4 regions of the Bacillus sp. Hm123 genome follow, and region 4 is predicted to be linked to each of the others. Evidence: riboswitches for the same ligand, from Rfam matches in the RefSeq annotation. Region 4 holds a riboswitch; each other region holds the start of a gene.
What was found. Region 4 has a riboswitch for S-adenosylmethionine ahead of ACSVDJ_RS03940 (class I SAM-dependent methyltransferase). Riboswitches for the same ligand answer to the same signal wherever they lie in the genome.
Positions count from the first base shown of each region.

Region 1: another riboswitch for S-adenosylmethionine. It lies ahead of ACSVDJ_RS01610 (methionine ABC transporter ATP-binding protein); the one in region 4 lies ahead of ACSVDJ_RS03940 (class I SAM-dependent methyltransferase).
Region 2: another riboswitch for S-adenosylmethionine. It lies ahead of ACSVDJ_RS14860 (methionine ABC transporter ATP-binding protein); the one in region 4 lies ahead of ACSVDJ_RS03940 (class I SAM-dependent methyltransferase).
Region 3: another riboswitch for S-adenosylmethionine. It lies ahead of ACSVDJ_RS04760 (Na+/H+ antiporter NhaC family protein); the one in region 4 lies ahead of ACSVDJ_RS03940 (class I SAM-dependent methyltransferase).

Region 1 covers NZ_CM200277.1:260,954-268,348, forward strand. Annotated here, with positions in the region: gene ACSVDJ_RS01600 (MetQ/NlpA family ABC transporter substrate-binding protein) at 1-416, opposite strand, end outside; gene ACSVDJ_RS01605 (methionine ABC transporter permease) at 433-1,104, opposite strand; gene ACSVDJ_RS01610 (methionine ABC transporter ATP-binding protein) at 1,094-2,107, opposite strand; SAM riboswitch class I at 2,199-2,304, opposite strand; gene ACSVDJ_RS01615 (SLC13 family permease) at 2,409-4,259, opposite strand; partial or broken gene ACSVDJ_RS01620 (IS256 family transposase) at 4,483-4,614, shown strand; gene ACSVDJ_RS01625 (ABC transporter ATP-binding protein) at 4,822-6,573, opposite strand; gene ACSVDJ_RS01630 (ABC transporter ATP-binding protein) at 6,570-7,395, opposite strand, start outside.
Region 2 covers NZ_CM200277.1:2,825,259-2,832,653, reverse strand. Annotated here, with positions in the region: gene ACSVDJ_RS14895 (acetyl-CoA C-acetyltransferase) at 1-432, shown strand, start outside; gene ACSVDJ_RS14890 (acyl-CoA dehydrogenase FadE) at 457-2,244, shown strand; gene ACSVDJ_RS14885 (arsenate reductase family protein) at 2,381-2,743, shown strand; gene gcvH (glycine cleavage system protein GcvH) at 2,815-3,198, shown strand; gene ACSVDJ_RS14875 (toprim domain-containing protein) at 3,283-3,633, shown strand; gene ACSVDJ_RS14870 (thioredoxin family protein) at 3,636-3,932, shown strand; gene ACSVDJ_RS14865 (hypothetical protein) at 4,055-4,387, shown strand; SAM riboswitch class I at 4,519-4,630, shown strand; gene ACSVDJ_RS14860 (methionine ABC transporter ATP-binding protein) at 4,708-5,727, shown strand; gene ACSVDJ_RS14855 (methionine ABC transporter permease) at 5,720-6,388, shown strand; gene ACSVDJ_RS14850 (MetQ/NlpA family ABC transporter substrate-binding protein) at 6,404-7,240, shown strand.
Region 3 covers NZ_CM200277.1:906,346-913,740, forward strand. Annotated here, with positions in the region: gene ACSVDJ_RS04750 (phospho-sugar mutase) at 1-1,298, shown strand, start outside; gene ACSVDJ_RS04755 (YhdB family protein) at 1,345-1,563, opposite strand; SAM riboswitch class I at 1,770-1,874, shown strand; gene ACSVDJ_RS04760 (Na+/H+ antiporter NhaC family protein) at 1,937-3,241, shown strand; gene ACSVDJ_RS04765 (SpoVR family protein) at 3,341-4,747, shown strand; gene ACSVDJ_RS04770 (arsenate-mycothiol transferase ArsC) at 4,848-5,267, opposite strand; gene ACSVDJ_RS04775 (ArsR/SmtB family transcription factor) at 5,373-5,678, opposite strand; gene ACSVDJ_RS04780 (twin-arginine translocase TatA/TatE family subunit) at 5,861-6,034, shown strand; gene ACSVDJ_RS04785 (transglycosylase domain-containing protein) at 6,187-7,395, shown strand, end outside.
Region 4 covers NZ_CM200277.1:752,337-759,731, forward strand. Annotated here, with positions in the region: gene ACSVDJ_RS03920 (DNA topoisomerase III) at 1-1,433, shown strand, start outside; gene metA (homoserine O-acetyltransferase MetA) at 1,562-2,470, shown strand; gene ACSVDJ_RS03930 (carbon-nitrogen family hydrolase) at 2,501-3,283, opposite strand; gene ACSVDJ_RS03935 (pyridoxal phosphate-dependent aminotransferase) at 3,383-4,579, shown strand; SAM riboswitch class I at 4,642-4,749, shown strand; gene ACSVDJ_RS03940 (class I SAM-dependent methyltransferase) at 4,815-5,327, shown strand; gene ACSVDJ_RS03945 (AAC(3) family N-acetyltransferase) at 5,290-6,117, opposite strand; gene ACSVDJ_RS03950 (hypothetical protein) at 6,263-6,385, shown strand; gene ACSVDJ_RS03955 (anthranilate synthase component I family protein) at 6,520-7,395, shown strand, end outside.

The sequences.
Region 1 (7,395 bases), 490 kb from region 4:
GCAATCGCTACGCGAGCACCATCTTTAATATCATCAATCGACTGATATTCTTTAGAGAAGAAGCCCATTGGTGCAGTCGGGACGATGATTAAATCAGTTAGTTTCATATTGTTTTCTTTCGCGAAGTTTTCAAGGTAAATCGTATGTTGGAATAGGTTAGCGTCGATGTCACCAGCGTCTAATGCTTTGTTTGGCTGAACGTAGTCACTGAATTCAACGAGTTCCACTTTGTAGCCTTTTTCCTCTAGTTGAGGAATGATCGCTTTTTGCAACATATCACTATAGGGCCCCGCTGTTGCTCCAAGCTTGATTTCCTTGCTGTCTCCAGCTGATTTGCTCGTGTCATCTTTTCCACCGCAAGCTGCTAGCGCAGTAATCAATATTAATGCAAGTGCTGCTAGTAAAAATTTTTTCATGTTATTTTCTCCTTTTTTATCTTTTATCGATGGCTTTAGCAATTAAATCTCCCGCTTGTTGAATCAGTTGTACGATGATGATTAAAATGACGACGGTAGCAATCATGATCGTATTGTCGTAGCGGTAATAGCCGAAGCGAATCGCTAAATCTCCGATGCCGCCACCGCCGATGATACCTGCCATCGCAGAGTAGGCAACGAGACTAATAATCGTTAGTGTAATTCCTTGGATAACACTTGATTTTGCTTCAGGTAATAACACATCTTTAATAATCATCCAAGGGGTTGCTCCCACGGCAATCGAAGCTTCAATGACACCTTTATCAATTTCTCGCAAAGAGGTTTCGACAAGGCGAGCGAAAAATGGAATCGCTGCTACTGATAAAGATACACTTGCTGCGATCGGCCCAATCGTATCTCCGACTATTAATTTAGTTAAAGGGAATAAGGCCACTAGTAAAATAATGAACGGAATGGAGCGAACCATATTGACGATAAAGCCTAGAATTCCTTTCACATAGCGGTTCTCCCAGAAGAGACCTTTGTCGGTGACGAATAAAATAATGCCAAGCGGTAAACCGACAATGAGTGAAATACTTAAAGAAATTCCGATCATTAACAGGGTTTCACCAAACGCTTTCCAAATGTCTGGCAGCATCTCGATGAAATGTTGGACATCAAATAGCATGCTCAATCACCTCCACATAAGCGCCACGACTTTCCATATAGGATTGTGCTTTGGCGATGCTGTCTTCTTGTCCTTGTAATTCCATCAGGAAGATTCCTAGTGGCTTTTCTTGAATGTATTCAATGGTGCCGTGTAGGAAATTCCCACGGACGTCAAAGCTTTGAAGCATATCGGAAATGACTCCTTCACCAGCGACTTCACCTTTAAACAACACTTTCACGATTTTTCCTGTGACGCTATGTACAATCGATGGCGGTAAGTCAAACGATACGACACTACTAATGAATTCCTTTGTTAGCGGCTTGTCTGGATTCGCGAAAATATCGTACACTGAACCTTCCTCAATCACTTTTCCGTCTTGCATGATGACCATGCGATCACAAATTTCCTTCACAACGTCCATTTCATGCGTAATGAGAACGATGGTGATATTCAGTTCACGATTGATTTTTTTTAGTAATCGCAAAATCGATACCGTTGTTTTCGGATCAAGTGCGGAGGTGGCTTCATCACAAAGTAAGATCGACGGATTGTTAGCTAAGGCTCTCGCAATGCCTACTCGTTGTTTTTGTCCGCCGCTAAGCTGGGCAGGGTAGACGTCAATTTTTTCAGAGAGACCGACCATGTCTAATAGTTCACGTACTCGATGATCAATTGTTTCTTTCGGTGTATTCGCTGCTTTTAAAGCGAAACGGATGTTTTCACCGACCGTTTTTTGACTAATGAGATAGAAATGTTGAAAGATCATGCCGATTTTCAAGCGAGCTTGACGTAAGGCAACGCTGCTTAATTTCGTTAAATCTTGCCCATCGACGATGATGCTACCGCTTGTAGGGCGCTCTAATAAATTAATACAGCGTAGAAGGGAGCTTTTTCCTGCCCCTGAGTAACCGACAATGCCGAAAACCTCACCTTTTTGGATCGTGAGTGATACATTATCAACGCCTTTTACTTGTTTCTTTTTTGTTTCATATATTTTTGTAAGATTCTGAATCTCTAACATAAGGAATCCCTCTTATCTATTGGTAAATTTCTTGAAAATACAAAAAATGCTTCTTTCCATATCTGAAAGAAGCATCGTTTAAGAAACGGTCGATTTATCTTTCAGAATGAAATCATTCTGTAGGAATTAGCACCTTCCCATCATATGGGGGTTGCTGGACGTCATCGGGCCTATCCCTCAGTCACTCGTGATAAATTCCAATTATTCAAATGTGTTTTAAAAGGTTTTTAAAAGGTATGGTCTTTATAATAAAGTGCTTTAGTATTATTGTCAAACACTTTTTTGAAAATTTTAATTTTTGTTATAGCGGGAAGAACAATGGGATGATAATCATCATGACGATCATCATAATTAGTTGTAATGGTACGCCTACTTTCACAAAATCCATGAACTTATAGCCTCCCGCTGTCATCACAAGTGCGTTTGTCGGAGAAGCAACAGGTGTAGCTAACGCCATGTTGGCACTAACGGCTACCGCCACCAACATCGTAGTAGGATTGACATCTAAGCTCAGCGCAGCGTTGATAGCAATAGGGGCAAATAACACCGTTGTAGCGGTATTACTAATGAATTGGCTGAACACCATCGCTAAAAAATAAATGCCTGCAAGCACACCCATCGCTCCAAACCCACCGAGCGATTGAACAATTCCTTCTGAAAGAATTGTCATCCCACCAGTTTTATCTAAGGCGGTGGCCATCGGTAACATCGCTGCAATTAAGACGATGCTTTCCCAGTTGATTCGACTATAGGCATCATCCATATTTCGAACACATCCCGTCACAACCATTAATACAGCAGCGATTAATACGGAGATAACGGCAGGGAACACTTCAAACACCATCGATAAAATCATCAATAGCATAATTCCACCAGCGATCGCAGCTTTTCCGCTAGCCGCTGCCATGCTGGCGTGTTCCTTCGGTTGCCCGATGACGACGACATCTTTCGTCTCTTTCGCCAACAATTCAATTTCATTCCATGCCCCTTGGACTAATAGGGCATCACCGAAGCGAAGTCGTTGTTTAGATGTTTGTTTTAACACATGCTCGCCTTGGCGATTAATCCGAATAATATTTAAGTTATATTTTTCACGGAAGCCAATATCTCTCACTGTTTTATTAACTAGGCTAGAATGAGGAGTTAGTAGCACTTCAGCAATACCGAGTTCTTTTGATACGAGCTCGCCTGCTTCTGAATGCTCATCTTCTAAAATTAATGAATAATCTTTCACTAATTTTTGGACATTTTCGAGAGAGCCTTGAATATAAAGCGAGTCTTTCAGTTGAATAATGCTTCCTGGACCGGCCATTTCTTGATAAGTGACCGGCAAAAGGTTAATGCCATCCGTTGATTTTCGCCGAATTTGCAAGATGCATAATTGATAATTAACCGGAATTTTCAATTGTGCTAATCGCTTGCCGATCATTTCTGAATCATTGGGTACATTTACTCGGTATAAACGATCACCTAATTGATAATCAAGGGCAAGCTGTTTAGGGGATAGCTTATGTTCAGCCTTTGATTGATTGTTATTTTTTTCGTTAGGAAGCAATCGGTTGCGGACGAGAAATAAATAAATGATTCCGACGATAGAACCGAGAACCCCAATTGGCGTGATGTCGAATAAACCAAGTTTCTCATAGCCGTGATCAACAAGACTTTGACTAATAATTAAGTTAGACGGGGAGGCGATAAGCGTTAACATTCCAGAAAAGCTAGCCATGAAAGATAATGGAATTAAATATTTAGATGGACTGCTATTCATACTCATCGCAATACTTACAACGATCGGCATCATTAAAGCCACCGTTCCCGTATTACTTAAAAAAGCACCGACACAAGCGACAATGACGAGCAGCAAAATAAATAATCTCTTCTCGCTATCCCCTGAAAAACGAAGAAGAAGATTTCCTGCCATTTGCGCGAGGCCTGTCCGAAAAATTCCAGCTCCCACGATAAATAAGCCAGCTAACATAATCACAACAGAATTAGAAAAACCAGCAAAAGCTTCCGTTGGATCTAAAATGCCAACTAAGACAAAGGCAAGCAGAGAGAGAATCGCTACAAGATCCGTCCGCAGACGATTCGTCATAAACAAAGCAATCGTAATCCCTAAAATGACAAAAGTTAAAGTCAGCTGCACAGTAATCGGATTCCTTTCTTTAGGTCATTATAATCAATTTCCTCTAACTATTTTACTATATAGATTCAGAAAATTGACTAAAAACTTGAATGGTTTATGGGGTAAGGGGGATTATTTTTAAATCTAAACAGCCAAGTATCGAGAGTATAAAATAATTTGTGTAGCTGAAAAATTCCATGTAAAAAGGAAGACCTTTTCTTGATAGAATTAAGTCACCACAACCAATCCTAGAAAAGAGGCCTTCCCTATGAATAAGTTTACAACAGCAATCGTCAATGTCACGCAGTTTGAAGATTACAACGAACGTTTCGCCACACGCTGTCATATTGGCTTTAACAAGGCACTTGCTGCAAATAAGTAGGATGACTAAAGGGCTACCGTTAATGAGTTGCGCCAATCCCGAATGAGTTTCACTTAGTTCTAGTTCACGTATGAGAGGCGCCATAACAGGAGCGATAATCACAAACCTACCATCGACACAAAAACACTAAAAAATATACTAAATCGAACACATGCAATCTTCATCTCATTCTTCTTTCTGACCTTCCATCACCACGATTCTATTAATCTATGTTGTTAGTTTCCAGTTCTCAGCAGCTTGTCGTATATCAATAAAGCGACGATATACACCTTTTTCTTTCATCAGTGAGCGATGTGTCCCCTGTTGAATGACTTTCCCATCTTCTAACACGATAATTTGACTCGCATTTTCTATCGTTGCTAAACGATGTGCAATAATGATGGTTGTTTTTCCTTGGATTAATTCTTCTAGTGCGGCTTGAATGAGTGTCTCATTTTCTGGATCAAGACTTGCAGTCGCTTCATCCAGTATAATAATCGGCGCATTTTTCAAAATGGCACGGGCAATAGAGAGGCGTTGCTTCTCACCACCAGATAATGAAAAACCACCTTCACTAAGAACAGTATTATAGCCATTTTCAAGTGACATAATAAAGTCGTGGCATTGTGCTTTTTTCGCTGCTTCCATCACATCATCTTCCGAAGCATTTGGATTTCCAAAAAGAATATTATTATAAATGGTATCGTTGAATAAATAGACCTTTTGAAATACCATACTAATGGATGATAATAAATTGTTTAACTGTATTGTGCGAATGTTGATGCCGCCAATATAGATAGATCCATTAGTGACATCATAAAAACGGGCAATCAAATTGCAAAGAGTTGTTTTTCCAGAGCCTGATGATCCAACAATCGCTGTAGTTGTACCTTCTTTAACCGTAAAGGATACATCCTGTATGATGGGCCTTGCATCGTAAGCGAAGGAAACTCGATCGAACTGAATCGTATGTTGTGTAAGTGTAATATCTTGACTTTCTTCGTCAATAAATGTTGTGCTTTCAATGGATTCCAGTTTATTTAGTGTATTATTAATGGTTTCCAAAACATGTGTGGCATCGCTAATCGGTTCAATACTGTCAAACATGACAAATGAAAACAGCGTAATAAGGAACATATCCGCAAGTGTCATTTCGCCATTTGTGACCAAGTAACAGGCAACAAATACAAGGAGTATAGAAGCAAGTTTTAAGGCTAGCCGATGTCCAATATTGAAAATACCAAATCCTTTTTGAATGGTTATATTGACTTCTTTACTATTACGAAAGGCATCCTGTATATTACGAGAAGCTATTCCTTCCTGATTAAAGTTCTTAATGACAGACATTCCACGTAAGTATTCTAAAGTCGCACTAACGAGTTGATGTTGACTTTGTTGATGGTAACTAGCATTTTTCCGACTATGTCTTTGCAGGAGTCGTAGAAAGATGGATGAAACAATCACACCACCAATTGCCACGAGTGCCATTAATGGCTCATAGAATGATAAAAATAGAACCATCGTAAATGTCAGTATATAGCCATTGACTACTACATCAATCATTTTTATACCCATCATTTCAAAGAATGAGAGATCTGTCGTGACGGTACTATTTATATCGCCTATGCGATGCTGCTGAAAGAATCCAAGAGAGACTCTTTTCAAGGTATGTCCCATTTTGATGCGATGGTCTGCGGTTATTTCAGAGCCGATACTTTCCTGGTAACGTGCTTTTAAATAGGCAAAGATGAAACGACCCAAAATAGCTAACACTAAAAAAAGTAAAAGCAACCAAATGTACTTTATCTCTAATGCCTTTTTTCCGTAATAGTCATCTAGCATCATTTGTAAACCATTAGCAGTAATGACAATGGGAAGGGCTATACAAATCGATTGAAAAAATGAAAATACAAACCCAAGATATAAACGTTTTTTGTAAGGACCAATCCAACGTATGATTCTCGTCAGTATTTTAATCATTTAACGATACCTCCTAAAGAATGATTCGTATCAGAGAGGAACTCATATTCTTTTGAACCAATATGAGCCGTCCACAATGTTTGATAAAGCTCATTCGCTCTGAGCAATTCATTATGGGTGCCAATCTCGTGGATACATCCATCCTTTAATACAACAATTTGATCTGCGTGTTTGATAGTGGACAACCGGTGGGCAATCACGATGAGAGTTTTATCTTTCGCGAGCTCGTTAAAGGCTTTTTGAATTTCAGCCTCATTTTCAGGATCTGTAAAAGCTGTCGCTTCATCGAGTATAATGATCGGTGCGTCTTTTAAGATGGCACGAGCTATAGCAATACGTTGCTTTTCACCACCAGATAGTTTGTTGCCAGCTTCACCTGAATCAGTATCATAGCCGTTCTCTAATTGAGAAATAAATGCATCACATCTTGCTAAACGTGCTGCACGATAGACTTCTTCGTCACTAGCCTGTGGATTTCCCATTCGAATATTTTCGAACAGGCTGGTTTTAAATAAAAAGTTATCCTGTGCTACATAGCTAATGTTTTTTGAAAGCTCATTTGGATGAATGTTTTGTATATTTGTATTCCCAATCGTAATGGTACCTTCTGTGACATCCCAAAAACGTGCTAGTAGTTTGGCGATGGTCGATTTTCCACTCCCAGAAGGTCCTACAAGTGCTGTATAGCTTTTTTCAGGGATGGTTAAAGAAAGGTGCTGAAGCACATTTTTCTCATTATTATAGCTAAATGAAATCTGATTCATTACAATCTCATAATTTTCTAGTGTTGTTGTTTTTTCTGTTATAGGAAGTGATTCAAGG
Region 2 (7,395 bases), 1.5 Mb from region 4:
AGTGACGGTGCGGCAGCCGTGATGGTGATGGAACGTGAAAAAGCTGAATCACTTGGATTACAACCGATCGCCAAATTCCGCTCGTTCGCAGTAGGTGGCGTCCCTCCGGAAATTATGGGAGTTGGGCCGGTTGTGGCGATTCCGAAAGCGTTGAAGCTCGCTGGATTAGAAGTAGCCGACATTGGATTAATCGAGTTGAATGAAGCCTTTGCTTCTCAATCGATTCAAGTCATTCGTGAACTTGGTTTAGATGAAGAAAAGGTCAATGTCAACGGGGGAGCGATTGCACTCGGTCATCCACTAGGCTGTACAGGGGCAAAGTTAACATTATCTTTAATCCATGAGATGAAGCGACGCAATGAGCAATTTGGAATGGTGACGATGTGTATCGGTGGAGGCATGGGAGCTGCTGGGGTATTTGAGCTTTTATAATTAACGAAACAGGGGGAGAAAAATATGACGAATCAAACGGAAAAGCAAGCTGTTAAAGGTGGAGCATTTTTAATTGAGGACATTTCATATGATCGCGTATTTACGCCGGAGGACTTTTCTGATGAGCAAAAAATGATCGCCAAAACAACAGAAGAGTTTGTGATGAATAGTGTCATGCCACAAGTCCCTTATTTAGAAAAACATGAATTTGAGCGCTCGGTGAAATTGCTTCACGAAGCGGGTGAGCTCGGTCTGTTAAGCGCCGATGTGCCAGAGGAGTACGGCGGCTTAAACTTAGATAAAGTCAGTTCGGCTTTGATCGCGGAGAAATTGGCGGTAGCAGGCGGCTTCTCAATCACACACGGTGCTCATGTTGGAATCGGTTCGTTGCCGATCGTCTTATTCGGAAACGAAGAGCAAAAGCAAAAGTATTTGCCAACATTGAGCACAGGGGAAAAAATCGCGGCGTACGCCTTAACAGAGCCGGGATCGGGGTCGGATGCACTAGGAGCGAAAACAACGGCGAAACTAAATGAAGCCGGCACGCATTATGTGTTAAATGGTGAAAAGCAATGGATCACAAACGCAGGATTTGCCGATGTATTCGTTGTGTACGCGAAAATTGATGGCGATAAATTTTCTGCTTTTATCGTCGAGAAAGAATTCCCAGGCGTATCCACAGGGGCAGAAGAAGACAAAATGGGGATTAAAAGCTCGTCAACGCGGACATTAATTTTACAAGATGCCGAAGTGCCGAAAGAAAACTTGCTTGGCGAAGTCGGTCGCGGCCATGTGATCGCGTTTAACATCTTAAATATCGGCCGTTACAAGCTCGGTGTCGGTACAGTCGGAAGCTCAAAGCGTGCGCTTGAAATTACGTTGAAATATGCAAATGAGCGCAAGCAGTTCAACACACCAATCTCGGCTTTTAACTTAACGAAAGAGAAGTTTGCCACGATGGGTGCGAAACTCTATGCTTCTGAAAGTGCGATTTACCGCACGGTTGGTTATTTCGAAGACCGCATGAGCCAGCTGTCAGAAGAAGAGCAAAAAGATGGAATGGCGATTTCCCAATCGATTGCTGAATACGCGATTGAATGTTCATTAGGAAAATTCTTCGGCTCAGAGGTGCTTGATTATATGGTCGATGAAGGCGTGCAAATTCACGGGGGCTACGGCTTCATGGAAGAGTACGAAATCGCTAGAATGTACCGCGATTCCCGCATTAACCGCATATTTGAAGGAACGAATGAGATCAATCGCTTAATCGTGCCAGGCACTTATGTCAAAAAAGCGTTCAAAGGTGAACTTCCGCTGCTGGAAAAAGCACAACAATTACAAGGTGAATTAATGATGCTGATGCCAGAAGAAGTGGGGGCAGAGCCACTCGCACAAGAAAAATATTTAGTGAAAAACGCCAAGAAACTCGGTCTAGTAGCCGCTGGTTTAGCGGTTCAAAAATATGGTAAGGCATTGGAAAAGGAACAAGAAGTGTTGTCTAATTTAGCGGATATCGTTAATTTAGTCTATGCGATGGAATCAGCAGTTCTGCGCACAGAAAAAGCGATCGCCAATGTAGGAGAAGAGAAGAGCAAACAAAAATTATTGTACACGCAAATTTTCTGCCAAGAAGCGTTCGATGAAATCGAAGCACACGCGAAAGAAACATTGGTCGCTGTAGAAGAAGGCGACAACCTCCGGATGATGCTATCGGTTTTACGCAAATTAACACGCTACACACCAGTCAATATCATCACGAAAAAACGTGAAGCGGCTGAAAAATTAATTAGCGCTGAAAAATACGTCATTTAATTTAGCTAGCACCCGCTCAAGTGGCGGGTGTGTTTCGTTTGACGTTCGAACCTACAAAAGAGGGTTTTATGTGGCAAACAGCGAAGTTATTTGTTATAAAGGGTATAAGTTATTTAGAATGGAGGTCGACGAAGGAATGACGTTGACATTTTATTGGTATCCGAAATGCGGAACGTGCCGCAATGCGAAAAAATGGTTAGAAGAGCGCAACATCGAATTTCAAGCAGTACATATTGTAGAACAGCCTCCTTCTAAAGAGGAATTAAAAGATTTATATGAAAAAAGCGGCTTAGAATTGAAGAAGTTTTTTAACACGAGCGGTCAGAAGTATCGCGAGCTTGGGTTAAAAGACAAAGTCAAAACGGCTACGGAAGACGAATTGCTGACCCTTTTAGCTTCTGACGGCATGTTAATGAAACGTCCACTCACGACAGATGGACAGAAAGTGACTGTCGGTTTCAAGGAAGACAATTTTGAAATGAACTGGGCAAAACAATAGAAAGAAGTTTCTTGCTTTGTTCTTGTAAAATAGGTAAAGTTTAATTGAAATCACGTAATGGAGGGATAGGTATGAACGCACCAAAGGAATTACGTTATTCTAAAGAGCATGAGTGGATAAAAACAGAAGGAGAACAAGTTCGCATCGGCATCACTGAGTTTGCACAGTCTGAACTAGGCGATATCGTATTTGTTGAGCTTCCATCTGTAGGGGATGAAATTAAAGCAAACGAGCCGTTCGGTAGCGTAGAATCTGTTAAAACAGTTTCCGAATTATACGCACCTATTAGCGGAAAAGTCGTTGAAGTGAACGAAGATTTAGACGACAGCCCAGAGCTAGTGAATGAATCTCCTTATGAAAAAGCTTGGATGGTCGTTGTTGAAGTATCCGATGCTTCTCAAGTAGACGGCTTAATGACGGCTGAGCAATATGAGGAAATGGTGAAAGAAGACTAATGACGAACGAGAGCACTTCCACGTGATGGAGGTGCTTTTCTTTAAAAATAGACAGACTGATCATCGAGGCGAAGGGTGATGACGATGTTTGTGGAGAAAACGATTGTTGTTGAAGGCACTTCTGATAAAAGAAGAGTACAAGAAATCGTGAAAGAGCCAGTTGAAATCATTTGCACAAATGGTACGATTGGTGTGAGCAAGTTAGATGAAATGATCGATGAGCTTGATGGTCGAGATGTGTATATTTTAGTAGATGCCGACAAAGCAGGGGAAAAGCTGCGAAAGCTATTTATTCGCGAGCTGCCAGAAGCTCATCATTTATATATTGATCGAGTGTATAAAGAAGTGGCGACTGCTCCTTATCGACATTTAGCTACGATCCTATTAAGTGCCAACATCGATGTGCACAGTAAGTTTTTGCAAAAAGGTGGATAAACATGCAGCCAGAACAATTGTTAGCGATGATCGAGCAACAGCCGAAAGTAGCGATTTACGCCTACGCTCCCATGTGTGGGACGTGCCAGCTCGCTTCGAAAATGCTCGATGTCGTAGAAAAAGTAGGAACAGCTTACGAATGGGCTCGGATCAATTTAAATTATTACGAGGATTTTGCCGAAACCTATAGCATTGAAAGTGTTCCGTGCTTACTTATTTTTCATAAAGGTCAGCTGATGGAAAAGATTTATGCGTTTCAGTCTGTTCCGCATATTTATGAAAAATTAAATCAGTATTAACGACAACCTGCCATCGTTTTGGCAGGTTTTTTGGCGAAGATATTGTCGAGCAATTCTTAAAGGATTTTCCGCCCTTTTTTTTGAAATAAGTAATCATAAAGCAATTAGAGGAGGCGGGCGGATTGCATAAGCAACTTTCGATGATTCAAGAGGCATGTCAAGAAAGAGCGCATCTCCATTCAATGCTACCAGTTGAACCTGTTGGTGTGCTGTTAGAAGATGAACATGAACATTGGTTGTTGACGATTAGCAAAGAAGGCATTGCTTTTTCCAACGAAGACTTTCAGCCGTGGCAGTTAAAAGTGAGTGCCAAAAAAGGCAACATGGCTCACTGTTTGGCGGGAGAACAACGCCTTTTTCTGTACCATCGCATGGGCAAAGTGGACCTATCAGGCCTTTATCGACTGCAACTCTGGTTCGAATCCCTCCTCTGGCTTTGTCGGGCGTATGATTAAAAGCGGAAGGCGCTGTTCAACGGCGTATGGACTGGAGCCATCCGCACGAGATAATAAAAAATATTTTTCTTATTGACAATTTTCAAACTAAGATGATACAATCAGTCTCAACAATTAATTGAATAGCGAAACTCTTATCAAGAGAGGTGGAGGGATTGTGCCCGACGAAGCCCGGCAACCTTCAACAATGATTTGTTGAAAAGGTGCCAATTCACACAAAGCGATTGCTTTGGTAGATGAGAGAAAGGACCTTAACAACTTATCCCTTTCTGCTCATTGCGGCAGAAAGGTTTTTTATTTTAAAGGGAGAGTGAAGCCATATGATTTCAATTGCAAATGTGAAAAAGATTTTTGCAACGAAGAGTGGCACAGTGACAGCGGTAGATGACATTAATTTAAACATAGATCAAGGAGAAATCTTTGGCATCATCGGTTACAGTGGAGCGGGAAAGAGTACGCTAATCCGCATGCTGAATGGGCTTGAATCTCCTTCTGAAGGGTCGGTCGTTGTCGCTGGTCGTAAAGTATCAAATATTCGAGGAGCGGAACTGAGACAAGCACGCCAAGAGATTAGCATGATTTTTCAGCATTTTAACTTGCTTTGGTCGAGAACGGTTCGGGAAAATATCGCCTTTCCACTTGAAATTGCTGGTGTTCCGAAAGAAAAACGAAAAGAGCGCGTCGATGAACTGATTCAGCTAGTTGGGCTGGAAGGTCGTGAAGAGGCTTATCCTTCTCAGCTAAGCGGTGGTCAGAAACAGCGTGTCGGGATTGCGAGAGCATTAGCGAACAATCCGAAAGTGCTTTTATGCGATGAAGCGACGTCCGCACTTGATCCGCAAACGACGGATTCGATTTTGGACTTGCTAGTAGATATTAATGAGCGACTCGGGTTAACGATAGTGTTAATTACTCACGAAATGCATGTTATCCGCAAAATTTGTCATCGCGTGGCTGTGATGGAAGCAGGAAATGTCGTGGAATTAGGACAGGTGCTCGATGTGTTTAAGCATCCGAAGCAGCCGATTACGAAGCGATTTGTTCAGCAAGTGACGGGGACAGAGGAGTCGAGAGAGACGATTGCGCATTTACTTGAACAAAAAGGGAAAGTGATTAAGTTGAGCTTTATTGGCGAATCCGCTGAACAGCCGATTATTACCGAGTTAATTCGCAATTTTCAAATATCTGTTAATATCGTTCAAGGAAACGTGTCGCAAACGCAAGAGGGCGCTTATGGCTCGCTCTTTGTTCACTTAACGGGTGCGGAAGAAGAAGTGAGCCGAGCAGTTGCCTACTTAGATCAACATCAAGTGAGTTCGGAGGTGATCACCCATGCTTGAGCAATGGTTACCAAATGTGAAGTGGGATAAAATTTGGGGAGCAACTGGTGAAACGCTTTATATGACGGGAATTTCAGTTGTTGCGACTTTTATTCTTGGTATTTTACTAGGTTTACTCTTATTTTTAACATCGAAGGGTCAAATATTAGAAAATAAAGCGGTGCATGTGATTGTTGCTACGTACGTGAACGTGTTTCGGTCGATTCCGTTTATTATTTTAATCATTTTATTAATTCCGTTTACGAAAGTGCTTGTTGGGACGATGATTGGTGAAGATGCAGCATTACCTGCTTTAATTATTGGGGCATCCCCGTTTTATGCTCGGATTGTTGAGATTGGGCTAAGAGAGATTGATAAAGGGGTCATTGAAGCGGCCCGCTCGATGGGGGCGAAAACGAGCACCATTATTTTTAAAGTGTTGTTGCCAGAGTCGATGCCAGCCTTAGTTTCTGGTATTACGGTCACGGCGATCGTCTTAGTTGGCTACACAGCGATGGCAGGTGCCATTGGGGCTGGTGGGCTTGGAAACTTAGCCTTTTTAGACGGCTTCCAACGCAGTCAAAGCGACGTGACGTTCGTGGCAACCGTCATTATTGTACTCATCGTATTTGCGATTCAATTCATTGGTGACTTGTTCACTAAGAAATTAGATAAAAGATAATGAGGAGGAAATAGAATGAAAAAGTGGTTATTTGCTTTACTTACATCATTGGTGGTATTAGCCCTCGCAGCATGCGGCGGTTCAGAAGAGAAAAAAGAAGAAGGTAAATCAGAAGAAAACAAGAAATTGGTTGTTGGGGCATCTAACGTTCCGCATGCGATCATTTTAGAAGAAGCTAAGCCGTTATTAGAAGCAAAAGGCTATGAGCTAGAAATTGAAACATTCAATGACTATATATTGCCAAACAAAGCGTTAGATGAAGGCGAATTAGATGCGAACTACTATCAGCATATTCCGTTTTTAGAGTTACAAAAGAAAGAGCATGGTTACAAGTTTGAAAACGCAGGTGGTATTCATATCGAGCCAATCGGTGTGTACTCGAAAAAATATAAAAGCTTAGATGAACTATCTAAAGGGGCAAAAGTGTTAATGAGCAGCTCTGTAGCTGACCATGGTCGTGTGTTAAGCCTGTTAGAAAAAGAAGGTCTCATTAAGCTGAAAGATGGTATTAATAAAACGGATGCGACACTTGAAGACGTTAGCGAAAATAAAAAGGACTTACAATTTGAATATAACTATGAACCTGCTTTCCTTCCACAAGCATTTAATAATGGAGAAGGTGACATCGTAGTAATTAATTCTAACTTCGCGATTGATTCAGGGTTAGATCCGTTGAAAGATCCGATTGTTATTGAATCAAACGATTCTCCATACGTGAACATCGTAGCTGTGCGCAGCGGAGATGAAGAGAATGAAAAAATTAAAGCGTTGATCGACGCGTTACATTCACAAGAAATTCAAGACTTTATTATGAACGAATGGAAAGGCGCGATCGTGCCAGTAAACGAATAAATAGAAAGAAGCTTGTCGCTTGATTATGGAGCGGCAAGCTTTTTTTGTGGGCTCTGCGCCCGATGATTGGTTGTTGCCGCCCAATTTTGTTCGAATCGCGCCCAATAATAAGAGGAAAGCGCCCAATTATAGGCCAATCACGCCCGATCGGCTCT
Region 3 (7,395 bases), 150 kb from region 4:
CTAGTCATAATCCACCTGAATATAATGGCTATAAAGTGTACGGACCAGACGGCGCGCAGCTTGCACCGCAAGAGGCCGACCAGGTCATTGAAAAAGTAAACAGCATCCCTAATGAATTACATATACAAGTAGAAGCAATTGAAGTGTTACAAGCAACAGGTTTATTGAAAATGATCGGTGAAGAAGTAGACCGTTCTTATATTGAGCATTTAATGACGATTTCGGAACAGCCACAGCTAGCAAAGGAATCGGATGTGAAAGTGGTGTTCACACCGCTTCATGGAACTGGAAATATGCCTGTGCGTAAAGGATTAGAAGCACTAGGCTACAAGCAGGTGACGGTCGTCGCTGAACAAGAACAGCCAGATCCGAATTTTTCCACTGTGAAATCTCCAAACCCAGAAGAAAGAGCGGCGTTTGAGCTAGCAATTCGCGATGGAAAAGCTGAGCAAGCAGATCTATTAATTGCCACTGATCCCGATGCTGACCGACTTGGCATCGCTGTAAAGGATTTAGACGGTGAATATATGTTGTTAACAGGCAATCAAACCGGCGCGCTGTTAATGGATTACATTCTGTCACAAAAGAAGGAAAAGGGGCAACTTCCGGAAAACGGTCGTGTGTTCAAAACGATTGTGACATCGGAGCTAGGTCGAATCGTCGCTGAATCGTATGGTGTTTCTTGTGAAGATGTACTAACCGGCTTTAAATTTATCGGAGAAAAAATTGAAGCGTATCAACAAACGGGGGAATATCAATTTTTATTTGGCTATGAAGAAAGCTACGGTTATTTAGTGGCAGATTTCGCTCGCGATAAAGATGCGATTCAAGCGGCGATTTTGGCAGTAGAAGCTTGTGCTTACTATAAACAACAAGGAAAAACATTATATGAAGTCTTGCTTGACCTTTATCGTCGTCACGGCTATTATCGTGAAGGGTTAACATCCCTTACGCTAAAAGGGATTGAAGGAGCGAACAAAATCGAGGCGATCTTATCGTCATTCCGCGAACAGCCACCGAAAGAACTCGCTGGCAGGGCTGTTAGAATTGTAGAGGATTATCTAACGAGTGAGCGGACTGATGGACAAACAGGGGAGACATCTGCGATTGAATTGCCGGCTTCCAATGTGTTGAAATATTTCTTAGATGATCAAACGTGGGTATGTATGCGACCTTCTGGAACAGAACCGAAAGTGAAGTTTTATTTCGGCGTCGTTAGCGAATCGTTAGAGAGCAGCGACCTCAAGCTTCAAGAAGTCGAGCGAAAGGTTATGGAACACATTCATCAAATGATATAATAATAAGGCGGCTTTCTTCGGAAAACCGCCTTTCTGGTGGAATTCTTTACGTGTTCAGCGAATTGGCGTGCTCGATATAGTGGAACAATGTATAAAACGTTTGCTCCACTGCAGAATAAGAATTAGGGAACCGACGAGCATGGAGGAAATGCTCAATTTTTTTTGAAAGCAAATGGTCATTCGTTCTAACCATTAAAATTAATAAATTGTTCCAATCGGACCGATGGACATAATAGAGAGCCCGGTCGTAATCCGTATATTCCATAGGCAGTCCCTCCTTTAAGAGGAATTGATTATAGTATATGTCGGTGCGGCGAAAGTTCTCTCTGCAAATAATGGGTAGGCTGTCATGATGAAAAAAAGCTTGCTGATTAGCAGGAACAATGTATAATAGTCGGAGTGGGCTACACTCAAAAAAAGTAATTTCCAAATGGAAAGTTCGTAAGTTTTTGACAATAACATATGGAACAATTCTTATCAAGAGAGACTGAGGGACTGGCCCTAAGACGTCTCGGCAGCGGACTCTAAATAGAGTGCTGTGCCAAATCCAGCAAGTAGATGCTTGAAAGATAAGAAGGGTGTTTTTTACATTGAGACCTCTTCTTGCTGACAGAAAGGTCTTTTATTTTTGCGATTTTATGGAAGGAGTGGAGGAGTTGAGTGAAAAAGCAAACGGTTGGGCGCTGTTTCCGCTGTTGATTTTTTTGTTGATCTTTATTGGAAGTGGTATCGCCACTGGTGATTTTTATAAAATGCCGATTATCGTTGCTCTATTTATTACATCGGCGATTGCGTTAATGATGAATCGAAAAAAAACATTTATGGAGAAAGTGGATATCTTTTCGAAAGGTGCAGGGCATCCAAATATTATGCTAATGGCTTTCATCTTCTTGCTGGCAGGGGCGTTTGCTTCTACAGCGAAAGGAATGGGAGCTGTCGATTCAACCGTTAATTTAGCGCTGTCTATTTTGCCGCAAAATTTATTAATGGTTGGCTTGTTCATTATTGCGTGTTTTATTTCTTTATCGATGGGAACATCTGTCGGAACGATTGTTGCTTTGGCACCTATTGGGGTAGCCATTGCTGATGAAACGGGGATTCCGCTAGCTTTAGCGATGGCAACGATCATTGGTGGATCGATGTTTGGCGACAATTTATCGATCATTTCCGATACAACGATTGCAGCAGTACGTACACAAGGAACAAGAATGGCCGATAAATTTCGAACGAATTTCTTGATCGTCCTTCCAGCGGCGGTGATCACGGCTGTCTTTTTAGGAATGATCACTGCTGGACAGCAAAGTATAGTAATAGCAGAATCATACGAAATCATTAAAATTATTCCGTACGTAGCTGTATTAGTAGCGGCTGTAGCTGGGATGAATGTGCTAGTCGTATTAAGCGGTGGTATTCTTTTGGCGGGAATGATCGGCCTATCGGATGGTAGCTATACATTCTTCTCTTTTATTGAAGCGATATCTGAAGGGATCAGCAGTATGTTGGAAATGGCGATGATTGCCATCATTATTGGTGGAATGATTGAAGTGATTCGTTACAACGGTGGTATCGAATTTATTTTACAATTTGTTATGAAAAGGATTCGCACTAAAAAAGGGGCGGAATTCGGAATTGCTTCCCTTGTTAGCTTAACGAATTTATCAACGGCGAACAACACAATCGCAATTATCGTTGCTGGTCCACTAGCGAAAAATATCGCGGATGAGTATGACATTGACCCGCGGAAATCAGCGAGTATACTCGATGTGTTCTCTTGTTTGATTCAAGGGATGATCCCGTACGGAGCCCAAATGTTAGCAGCGGCCGGACTCGCTAGTATTTCGCCCATTAGCATTATGAGCTATTCGATTTATCCTGTGTTAATCGGGATCAGTGGGATCGTAGCTATACTATTCAATCTTCCTCGTTTAAAAGCGAATAAATAAGCAAAAAGGCTGACTTTAAAATGTGTCAGCCTTTTTCTTGTGGTATGTCTTGCTCTTTTTTTTCATAAGTATTGGTAAAGGAAAAAAGGGGGAGTGAAGATGAATGCGGTAGAGATGAGGAAGCTTCAGTATGCAATTGATGAGATTACCGAAATTGCTTCTGGGTTTGGTCTCGATTTTTACCCGATGAGGTATGAAATTTGTCCGGCAGAAATTATTTATACATTTGGCGCATACGGAATGCCGACAAGATTTTCTCATTGGAGCTTCGGAAAACAGTTTTTTAAAATGAAGCTTCAGTATGATCTTGGGTTGAGCAAAATTTATGAATTAGTAATTAATTCTAATCCATGCTATGCCTTTTTGCTTGATACGAATTCGTTAATTCAAAACAAATTAATTGTTGCCCATGTACTCGCTCATTGTGATTTCTTTAAAAGTAATGTCCGATTTAGTCAAACGAATCGTCATATGGTTGAAAGTATGGCGGCGACAGCTGATCGTATTCACCAATATGAAATCGATTATGGCAAGGAGACGGTTGAACAGTTTTTAGATGCGGTGTTAGCCATTGAAGAGCATATTGATCCGTCTTTAATTCGCCCCCAATTGCCTTGGAAAAATGAAGAAGAGGAAGAAGAGAAAGTAAGGGTCAGTCCCTATGATGATTTATGGTCGTTAGATTCATCAGAAAATAAGGAGAAGCCCGAAAAAAAGTTGAAGAAAAAGCTGCCGCCGCAACCGGAAAAGGATATTATGCTGTTTATTGAGCAATACAGTCGGGAGCTTGAGGATTGGCAGCGTGATATTATGACGATGGTTCGGGAAGAAATGCTTTATTTTTGGCCGCAGTTAGAAACAAAAATTATGAATGAAGGATGGGCGTCGTATTGGCATCAGCGAATTATTCGAGAACTGGACCTTACATCTGGAGAAGCAATTGAATTTGCTAAGCTGAATGCCGGTGTGATTCAGCCATCTCGAACGACAATCAACCCTTATTATTTAGGGTTGAAAATGTTCGAGGATATCGAAGAGCGATATAATCATCCGACGGAAGAAATGATTAGAAATGGTGTCCAACCGGGAAGTGGGCGCGAAAAAATGTTTGAAGTCCGTGAAATCGAATCAGATATTTCCTTTTTACGTAATTATTTAACAAAGGATCTTGTGATGAGAGAAGATATGTATTTGTTCGAAAAAAAAGGTAAAGATTATAAAATCACGGACAAGGAGTGGACAAACGTTCGCGATCAGCTTGTAGGCATGAGAGTGAATGGGGGCTTCCCGTATATTACGGTGAATGATGGGGATTATATGAAATCAGGTGAATTATATTTAAAGCATTGGTATGAAGGGATTGAACTTGATTTAAAATATTTAGAGAAGGTATTGCCGTATGTATATACACTTTGGGGAAGAGCCGTTCATTTAGAAACGATTGTGGAAGATCGGGAAGTCGTGTTTTGTTATAGCGGCAATAAAATGCAACGGAAATATGTGTAAGAATAGGGAGGGCTCACGAAGAAGAGCCTTCCCTACTTTCAGCAAGTTACGTCATGTTATCCCGCATTAACGGGCTGTAAGACTCCCACTGATTGAAGTTTCACTTTATATATTGTTGCAACCCTTTCACATAGTCAGCCAATGTATCGCAAACAACTTGATAAGTAGCCCACTTTTCGATAGGTTCTTGAACGTATGAAGGATTAGGGATATTCCAGTGAAGAATATTTTTTTGATCGAAGAAAGAGGTGTCTAGCTGCTCGTCTCGACTAAAATCATAAATAGATATTACTAAATCGGCTTCATTTAATAGCTCAGCAGTCATCGGCTTTGCCTGCAAATAGGAAATATCGATATTTACTTCCTGCATAGCTGAAATGGCGAGGTGATCTTCACTGGCGTGAAAGCAAGAAGCACTGATGAATGTTAGCATGGGGGCATGCAGTCGAGATGCCCAGCCTTCAGCCATGATACTCAAATGATTGATGGGTGAAAGAAATAGGATACGTTTTGTATACATAAAGATAAGCCCCTTTGACATCATGCTATTTCTTTTCTACCCTTTATTTGAAAAAGTAATCATTAAAATCAATATCGCTGTTTAGCGAATTCTTTATTATAGAAGTTAATGGTGTTTAGCATGCTCAATCGCTTGGCAAAGTAGATCGATAACATGCTCATCGTCATGAGAATAATATAAGGTCGTTCCTTCTCTGCGATATTTCACGAGCCGTAAATTTTTTAAAAACCTTAGCTGGTGTGAAACGGTAGATTGTAGCAAGGATAAGTTCTCAGCAATTTCATTGACTGAGTGCTCACCAGTAAACAGTAAATTTAAAATCCGTAATCTTGTTGGGTCTGATAAAGCTTTAAACGTTTGGGAAACGATAAATAACGTTTCTTCATCTAGCTCTTGCAGCTTCTTTTCCATAAAATCCTCCAGTCTTTTTAATATAATAGTAACAAACAGTGAAGTGGGAATCCATGACAACTCATTGGAATGTTTAAGTATGGCAGAAAAACAAGCTTTACCTGTTGATGATTTTCAAAATGTTTTTTTTTATGTATAATAAATTTGTTAAACTTCATTTTCAGCAAAAGGGGATAAAAACGATGAACCTTGGTTTTGGAGAAGTTGCGATTATTGTGATTGTGGCATTATTGCTTTTTGGACCTTCCAAGCTTCCTCAGCTTGGAAAAGCAGCAGGACAAACACTTCACGAGTTTAAACGCGGTATGAAGGGCGTTATGGAAGACGAAGAAGATCAGACAAAGAAAACAAATTAATTTTTCCATAAGAAAGCCGACGGTAATAGACCGCCGGCTTCTTTATTACTATGCTCACGTATGCATTTTCATTGCAATCTCGATGATTATCTTTACAATAAGCTTATGCCAAACGAGGAATTAAGCTTTTCCAGGAGGAAAGGAATACAGTAATGAATAAGGTAATGAAGAAAGGTATTAAATTTATAGGTGATAAATGGAAGAAGTTTCATTTAACGCAAATCACGATTTTGTTAGTATCAGTTTCCATTTTATTGTTTTTAGGTTTCGTTGTATATTTTATGAAGTCAGCGGATGTTGAATCATTAAAACGTGGGCTGTCCCAGTCTACTATTTTATATGATGTCGATGGGGAGAAAGCGAGTAAGTTATCTGCCAATCGCTCGGACAGCGTCCCGATTAAAAAAATGCCGGAGCATTTACAAGAAGCGGTTATTTCGATTGAAGATCATCGCTTTTATGAGCATAATGGGTTTGATTTAAGAGGAATAGGACGAGCCTTCTTTAAAAACTTATTATCTACAGGAACGAGGCAAGGAGGCAGTACCATTACGCAGCAGCTAACGAAAAATGCCCTGCTGTCGCCTGAAAGAACGTACAAACGTAAAATTGAAGAATTATTTTTAGCGATAGAAATCGAAAAAGTATATACAAAAAAAGAAATTTTGGAGATGTACTTGAATACGATCTATTTCGGAAGCGGATCATGGGGCGTTCAAAATGCATCGAAAAAGTACTTTGGGAAAGATGTAAGTGAGCTGACATTGAGTGAATCTGCTTTACTTGCAGGCGTGATTAAAGCGCCTTCCACGTTAGACCCCTACAAGAACATGGACAAATCAATCGCAAGAAGAAATGTCGTTCTCGATCAAATGATAAAGTACGGTTTTATCACAAGTGAGGAAGCTCAGGAAGCAAAGTATGAAGAAATTTCTTTAGAAGATAAAAGCGGGGACCCTTTAAAAGGGAAATATCCACATTATGCAGATGCTGTAATTAACGAAGCCATTAAGCGCTTCGGACTTACTCAAGACGAGTTGTTAACGAAAGGTTACAGAATTTATACAGCGATGGATCAAAATGTGCAAGCCGGTCTCGAAAATGTATATAAAAAAGACTGGTTGTTCCCTAAAGATGTGAGCGGTGATCCGTCACAAAGCGCGGCTGTATTTGTTGATCCGAACAGTGGAGGAGTTGTTGCTATTGTTGGTCGACGTGGTGAGCATGTATTTAGAGGATTCAACTATGCGACGCAAATGAGAACTTCTCCAGGCTCCACGATCAAGCCGCTAGCTGTGTTTACTCCGGCTATAGAAGAAGGTTATGATCGTTATTCGACGTTAAAAGATGAACTGATGAAG
Region 4 (7,395 bases):
AGCGCGATAGCTTATTAAAAGGATTGCGCGGTCAGGAAGCAGTTGTCACTGAAGTGAAAAAAGCGGCGAAGAAATCTTTTGCGCCTGAACTGTATGATTTAACAGAGCTGCAACGAGATGCGCATAAATTTTTTAGCTTTTCGGCGAAAGAAACGTTGTCGATTATGCAAAAATTATATGAGCAATATAAGCTCGTTACCTATCCTCGAACGGATTCTCGCTATTTATCAAGTGATATGGTGGACACGTTGAAAGAGCGAGTCGAAGCGGTTGAAATCCGACCATATACAGGGTATGCGGCCAAAGTGTTGAAGCGGGGGATTAAGGCGAATAAATCATTTATTAATGATGCTAAAGTGAGTGATCACCACGCAATTGTACCAACTGAACAAACCGCTGTTTTAAGCGATTTAAGCGACAAAGAACGGAAAATTTACGACTTAATCGTGAAGCGCTTTTTAGCCGTGTTATTACCACCATTTGAGTATGAACAAACAACTGTTGAAGCAAAAATCGGCTCGGAAATCTTCACAGCGAAAGGGAAAGTCATCACTTCTCTTGGCTGGAAGGAAGTGTACGGAAAAGAAGAGGATGACGAAGCTTCGTTACCAGCAGTGAAGCAAGGTGAGACGTTCGAAGTAGTCTCATTGACAGCGACACGAGGTGAAACAAGTCCACCTCCTCGTTTTAACGAAGGAACGTTGTTGTTGGCGATGGAAAATCCGGCGAAATATATGGAGGCTGAAAGCAAAGACGTCAAGCAAACGTTGAGCCGAACAGGCGGTCTCGGTACGGTGGCGACAAGAGCAGATATCATTGAAAAACTGTTTAATACATTCTTAATCGAGAAAAAAGGCAAGGATATTTTTATTACATCGAAAGGGAAGCAGTTGTTACAATTAGTTCCAGATGAACTTCAATCGCCAGCGTTAACCGCCGACTGGGAGCAGAAGCTTGAAGCGATTGCGAAAGGAAAGCTGAAGCCGCAGCAATTCATGCAAGAAATTCGTGGCTACACGAAACAAGTCATTAACGAAATTAAGCAGAGTGAAAAAACGTTCAAGCATGACAATATCACAGGCAAGAGATGTCCAGATTGTGGAAAACTGTTACTTGAAGTGAACGGCAAAAAAGGAAAAATGCTTGTCTGTCAAGATCGCGAATGTGGCCACCGCAAAAATGTCGCTCGTTTAACGAACGCTCGCTGCCCGAATTGTCATAAAAAGCTAGAACTGCGTGGAGAAGGCGAAGGTCAAATTTTCGTCTGCAAATGCGGTCATCGCGAAAAATTATCCGCCTTCCAAAAGCGTCGTAAAAACGACTCTGGCGGTAAAGCAACGAAGCGCGATGTGAACCAATACTTGAAAAAGCAAAACAAGGACGAACCAATCAACACGGCATTAGCAGATGCATTATCTAAATTGAAATTTTAATTTTGTACGGAAAAGGGATGATCGCTGACGATCATCCCTCTTTCCGTACAAAACAATTCTTGTGTTTTTTTGCCAGAGCGGTCTATAATGGTTTATTGAAAATTCAAAAATATGGGGAGGTTTTGAATATGCCAATTAATATACCAAGACAACTGCCGGCAACTGAAATACTAGAGAAAGAGAATATTTTCGTAATGGACGTTGACCGTGCACACAGTCAAGATATTCGTCCGTTGAATATTTTAATCTTGAACTTAATGCCGGAAAAAGAAAAAACAGAAGCACAGTTGCTGCGCTTATTAGGAAATACGCCGCTTCAGGTGAATGTTTCCTTTTTATATACAGCCACTCATGAATCGAAAAATGTGAGCAAATCGCATTTAGAGCAATTTTACACAACGTTTGAAGAAGTGAAACATCGTCGAATTGATGGCTTAATTATTACCGGGGCTCCAGTGGAATTAATGGAGTTCGAAGACGTGAATTATTGGCAAGAGTTAGAGGAGATCATGAACTGGGCAAAAACGAATGTCACCTCGTCTCTTCACATTTGCTGGGGAGCTCAAGCTGCATTATATCACCATTTCGGAATCGGAAAATTTGAGCTTCCGAAAAAATGCTCTGGCGTTTATAAGCATACGGTGACAGAGCCGACAGTGAAACTATTACGAGGCTTTGATGATGAGTTTTATGCACCTGTTTCTCGTTATACTGATGTTGACATTGAGTCGATTGGCGCTCATGAAGAACTGATGCTTCTATCTTCTTCCGAGGAAGCAGGTCCGTTTCTTGTCATGTCAAAGGATGAAAAACAAATTATGATCACGGGTCATTTAGAATATGATGTACACACATTGGCAGAAGAATATAGCCGTGATGTCGCGAAGGGGATTGAAATTGAGACGCCAAAAAATTATTTCCCGGACAATAATCCGACAGAGAAACCTGTCAACAAATGGCGTTCACATGCGCATTTGTTATTTTCTAACTGGTTAAACTACTATGTGTATCAAGAAACACCATACGAGTGGGAATGAAAAAAACCGGAGAGCATACTCCGGCTTTTTTCAATAAAACGATGGACGGCGATCTTCAAAGACAGGGATTCGTTGGCGAATTTCTGCTACTTTTGCCAAATCTATTTCCCCGATCAGCAATTGTTCCGCCTCACTAGCTTCGGCAATGATTTCGCCCCACGGATCGATGATCATTGAATGACCAGCAAACACATTTTTCGGATCAGCTCCGCTTCGGTTGCAGCCGATGACATATGCTTGGTTTTCAATCGCCCGAGCTATGAGCAATGTACGCCAATGGTCAACGCGGGCGAGCGGCCATTCAGCGGGAACAAATAGCACTTTAGCACCAGCTAATACGTGCTTTCGTAGCCATTCGGGAAAGCGAATATCGTAGCAAATAAACGCTGCCATCGTTTCATCTTCAAGTGTAAATAAGCCATCTTCATCGCCCGCTTGTAAAAATTTCTCTTCCTCCATCAAGCGGAATAAGTGAAGCTTGCTATATTTCTTGACTAATGTTCCTTCTTTGTTGATGACGAGTAATGTATTTTTGACGCCAGCCGCTGTTTGATTTGCCACGGACCCTGCGACAAGATGCATTTGGTGTTTTTTCGCTTGCTCACTCAAAAAATCAATCGCCTTCTGTGCTTCGTGATCAGCAATTTCATCCAAGCGGGTTAAGTCATATCCTGTTGTCCATAATTCTGGTAGTATCGCAAGCTCGCATCCTTGGTCTGCTGCTTGTTGTAGCCATTGTGTTGCTCGTTGATAATTGGTGTTCGGATCTCCAAAAGCAATATCCATTTGGAGACAAGCAATCTTCATTTTCACTTTCAACGCCCCATTTCTGTCTGAAAATTCATTCTTTACAATCTTTATCTTTCGTTATAACATTATTTACTACAATTTAAAAGTGAGAGAAGTGATAGCATGAAAAAATTTGAGCAATCAAAGCTACTAGAAGCATTGCCAGATCAGTTTTTTGCGAAGCTTGGAAAAAAAGTGAATGATGCGATCAACGAAGGGCGAGATGTGATTAATTTAGGGCAAGGAAGTCCCGATCAGCCACCAGCTAGTCATATGATCAAGGCCTTGCAAAAAGCCGCTGAAAATCCGGTGAATCATAAATATTCCCCATTTAAAGGATTTCCATATGTGAAAGAAGCGTGCGCCGAATTTTACAAGCGAGAATATGGGGTAGAGGTTGATCCAGAGACAGAAATTGCTGTTTTATTCGGAGGGAAAGCGGGGCTTGTGGAGTTGCCACAGGTGCTGTTAAATCCGGGCGATATCGCGTTAGTACCTGATCCCGGCTATCCTGACTATTGGTCGGGGATGGCACTTTCGGGGGCAGAGATGTATATGATGCCGCTCACGGAAGAAAATCGTTATTTGCCTCGCTATGAGGAGATTCCTGAAGATGTGCTCAAACAGGCGAAGCTATTGTTTATTAATTATCCGAACAATCCGACTGGAGCCATGGCAGATGAAGCTTTTTTTGCAGAAACGATCGCCTTTGCTAATCAACATGATTTATGTGTCGTTCACGATTTTGCTTATGGAGCTATTGGCTTTGACGGCAACAAGCCGGTTAGCTTTTTACAAGTAGAAGGGGCGAAAGAGGTCGGATTGGAAATTTATACGATGTCAAAAACGTATAATATGGCCGGGTGGCGCGTCGGCTTTGCGGTTGGGAACCCGAGTGTCATTGCGGCACTGGAGTTATTGCAAGATCATTTGCATTGCAGTTTATTTGGAGCGGTGCAAGAAGCGACAGCCGCAGCTTTACTTGGCGAGCAGCAAGGGGTGAAGGAGCAAGAGGCGATGTATGAAAGACGTCGCAATTTGTTCATCGATGGGTTGAATCGCATCGGCTGGGAAGTAGAAGCGCCTGAAGGATCTTTTTTTTCGTGGTTAAAAGTGCCGAAGGGTTATACATCGGAGCAATTTAGTGACCTGTTGCTGAAGGAAGCGGATGTAGTCGTCGCTCCAGGTGTGGGATTTGGAAAGTACGGAGAAGGGTATGTACGCGCAGGGCTGGTCGTTTCGGAAGAAAGAATCTTAGAAGCGATTGATCGAATCGAGCGACTGAAAATTTTTGAACATACAGTTGACAGTTTTTCATAAACATGCAATAATGCAAATTAACTGAAAATGATCGTTTTAAAAAATAATTAAATATTTACGTAATCTTATCAAGAGCAGGTGGAGGGACAAGCCCGATGAAGCCCGGCAACCGACTTAGCTATATGCTAGGCACGGTGCTAATTCTTGCAGCTTAGGCTGAGAGATAAGAAAGAGTGATGAATGATGAACCTCTTCTTATCGAAGAGGTTTTTTTATTTAGAAGGAGGAGAAAAAAATGACAGCGATAATAGATGAGCAAGTAGTGTGGACAATTTCCGGTGCGAGTTTTTTTGATACAGCGAATGTGAAAAAAGGGGAAAACGTTTTATATATCGGTGGAAATACAGCTTTGTTATCAGAATTAGCAAAAGCAAATGTGAATGTGACGCCCGCTCTTTTAGCAAAAAATCGGACGTTTGACATTGCGTTAACGAGCTTAAATCTTCATAAAAAAGAAGGAGTAGAAATATTATTAAAGCAGATTTTTGCCCAGTTAAAGCCAGGTGGCCGCTTAGTGGCGGACTTAGCCGAGTTAGACACCCTTCGTCAAGCTGGAACATTCGTCTACAAGAAAAGCTTGCCTGACTACTGGGATCTGCTTCGCGAAATCGGCTTTGAAGCAATTTTTGTTCAGCAAATCACTGCTTGCTCCCGTGAAGAAGTGGCTCTTCAAGGATGGGATGAGCTAAAAAAGGTTAAAAAGCTCCCGGTTAAAGTGAATCGGTTTGTTGCTTTGAAAGGTTATTGAAATACTCAGATGTGAAGTCCACTAACGGTCGAAGCTTGATTACTTTACAAGTTGCTTGCCCAATATTTCCGGTATGGACATGATGTGATTGTTCAAACGCAGCGCCGACGTCTTGAAAGCGGTCGGAGTATTCTTCTAATTCTTGATACGTTTTCCACACCCGTTCGCCGTGTTCAAGCATAGCGGAACCTTGTTCAAATACAGGGCGCCCATCTTTTGAACGAAATTCACCTAAATGCATGGCTGTACAGGAACTATAATTCGTACCGATAAAAAGAATCGAGGCGTCTAACTCGTACAGCTTAGCGAGTGGTGAATGATCACCAAATGGAAAATCGAGAGCATGATCGCTAACAATCCAATCAGCTTGTTTTCCCCAAGCGGTAAACGAACAAGAGGGATGAAGACTGCGCCTGACGTCAGGAAAACTACGAAATGCTTCGGGGATTTTTCCCATTCCAAGAGTTGGGGTAACTTCAGGAAGATAAGCGGGCATCATAAAACGAATGCTCGGCCACCACTCCTCAGGAACAGGCGGGTTTTTCCAATGCTTCGGATCTGTGTTATGAGTCGTTTGAGCAGGCATGACTAGAGAGCCTTCCACAGTCATTGTATCCATCAATGCTTGAATCACTGCAATCTCACCACCAGCGACCCAGCCAATCGAGCGCAAAGAAGAGTGAGTGATCACATGGTCACCAGCCTTCAACCCAAGAGCGTGCAAATCTTTCACTAACGTTTCTCTTGTAATTAACGATTTCGTCTCACCAATCAAATCCTTACTTGCCATAAACATTCCCCCACACAACATTTAGTTTCTTCTATTATATATGAATCTTTTTTGAAAGAGAAAAATTTAGTATGATAAGAAAAGCGGAAGGCGCTGTTCAGCGGCGTATGGGCTGGAGTCATCCGCACGAGATAAAGGAAACACGATGAACGTCAGTGAATCGATGTTGACTTATCGCAAGGAGGATCGTGGAAGTCCACTAGTCGCTGGGGATTGCAGCTGGACAAAGAAAAGCGGAGCCGACTGTTCTGGAGTGACAAGCAGATGACGGACTGACGAAATGGCGTTCTCCAGCCATGCAGCCATGCAGTCAGGCTGACATCTGACCTCGAGCTCCAAGGAGGCGCAGCTGGACAAAGAAAAGCGGAAACCCCCGTTTAGCAAAACACTACTTAAAAAAGGATGAAGCAAGTGAACAATCAACGTGTATTTTACCGAACGATTCCTTATACGAAAGAACAATTTTTTCATCAATATAAAGCGTTAACTGTCGATCAGTCTCATCATGTCATTTTAGAAAGTGGGCGTGGTGGACGTTTAAGTATTGCTGGTTTGTCGCCGTTTGCAATCGTGCAATCAACAGACGATGGGATTCAAATTGAGACATCTAACGGTCAAGAAAATCGTCAAGGGGTTCCACTTCATGAATTAGAACGATGGATGAAGTCATTTGAGCTACCGAAAGTGGAGGGGCTACCAGACTTTCAAGGCGGAGCGATTGGCTATATTAGCTATGATTATGCTCGCTACATTGAGAAGCTACCGGAGCAAGCGGCTGATGATCTTAGATTACCACTCATTTATTTTCTTGTGTTTGATGAGTGGGCGGTGTTCGATCATCAAACCGAGCAGTTATGGTTGATGACCTTGACTAGTGAGGAAACGTTAGATCAGATAGAAAAAAGTTGGACAACTGTCGTTGAAAATCAACCTTATTCACCGGCCACACCAGCAAATCAAGAGTTATCCGTTTCTTTTTCAGAAGACTCATTTAAAAAAGCGATTGAAAAAACACAACACTACATTTCTCAAGGTGATGTGTTTCAAGTGAACTTATCGGTACGCCAGTCTCGCGAGTTAACGGTACCAGCGCTCGCTGTGTATGAAGAGTTACGAGCGTTAAACCCTTCTCCGTATATGGGGTATATCCACACGCCTGATTTTCAAATCGTCTCAGGCTCACCTGAATTATTAGTCAAAAAAGCAGGTTCTGAATTGAGTACGCGTCCAATCGCCGGCACTCGTTCTCGTGGAAAAGACGAAGCGGAGGATTTACGA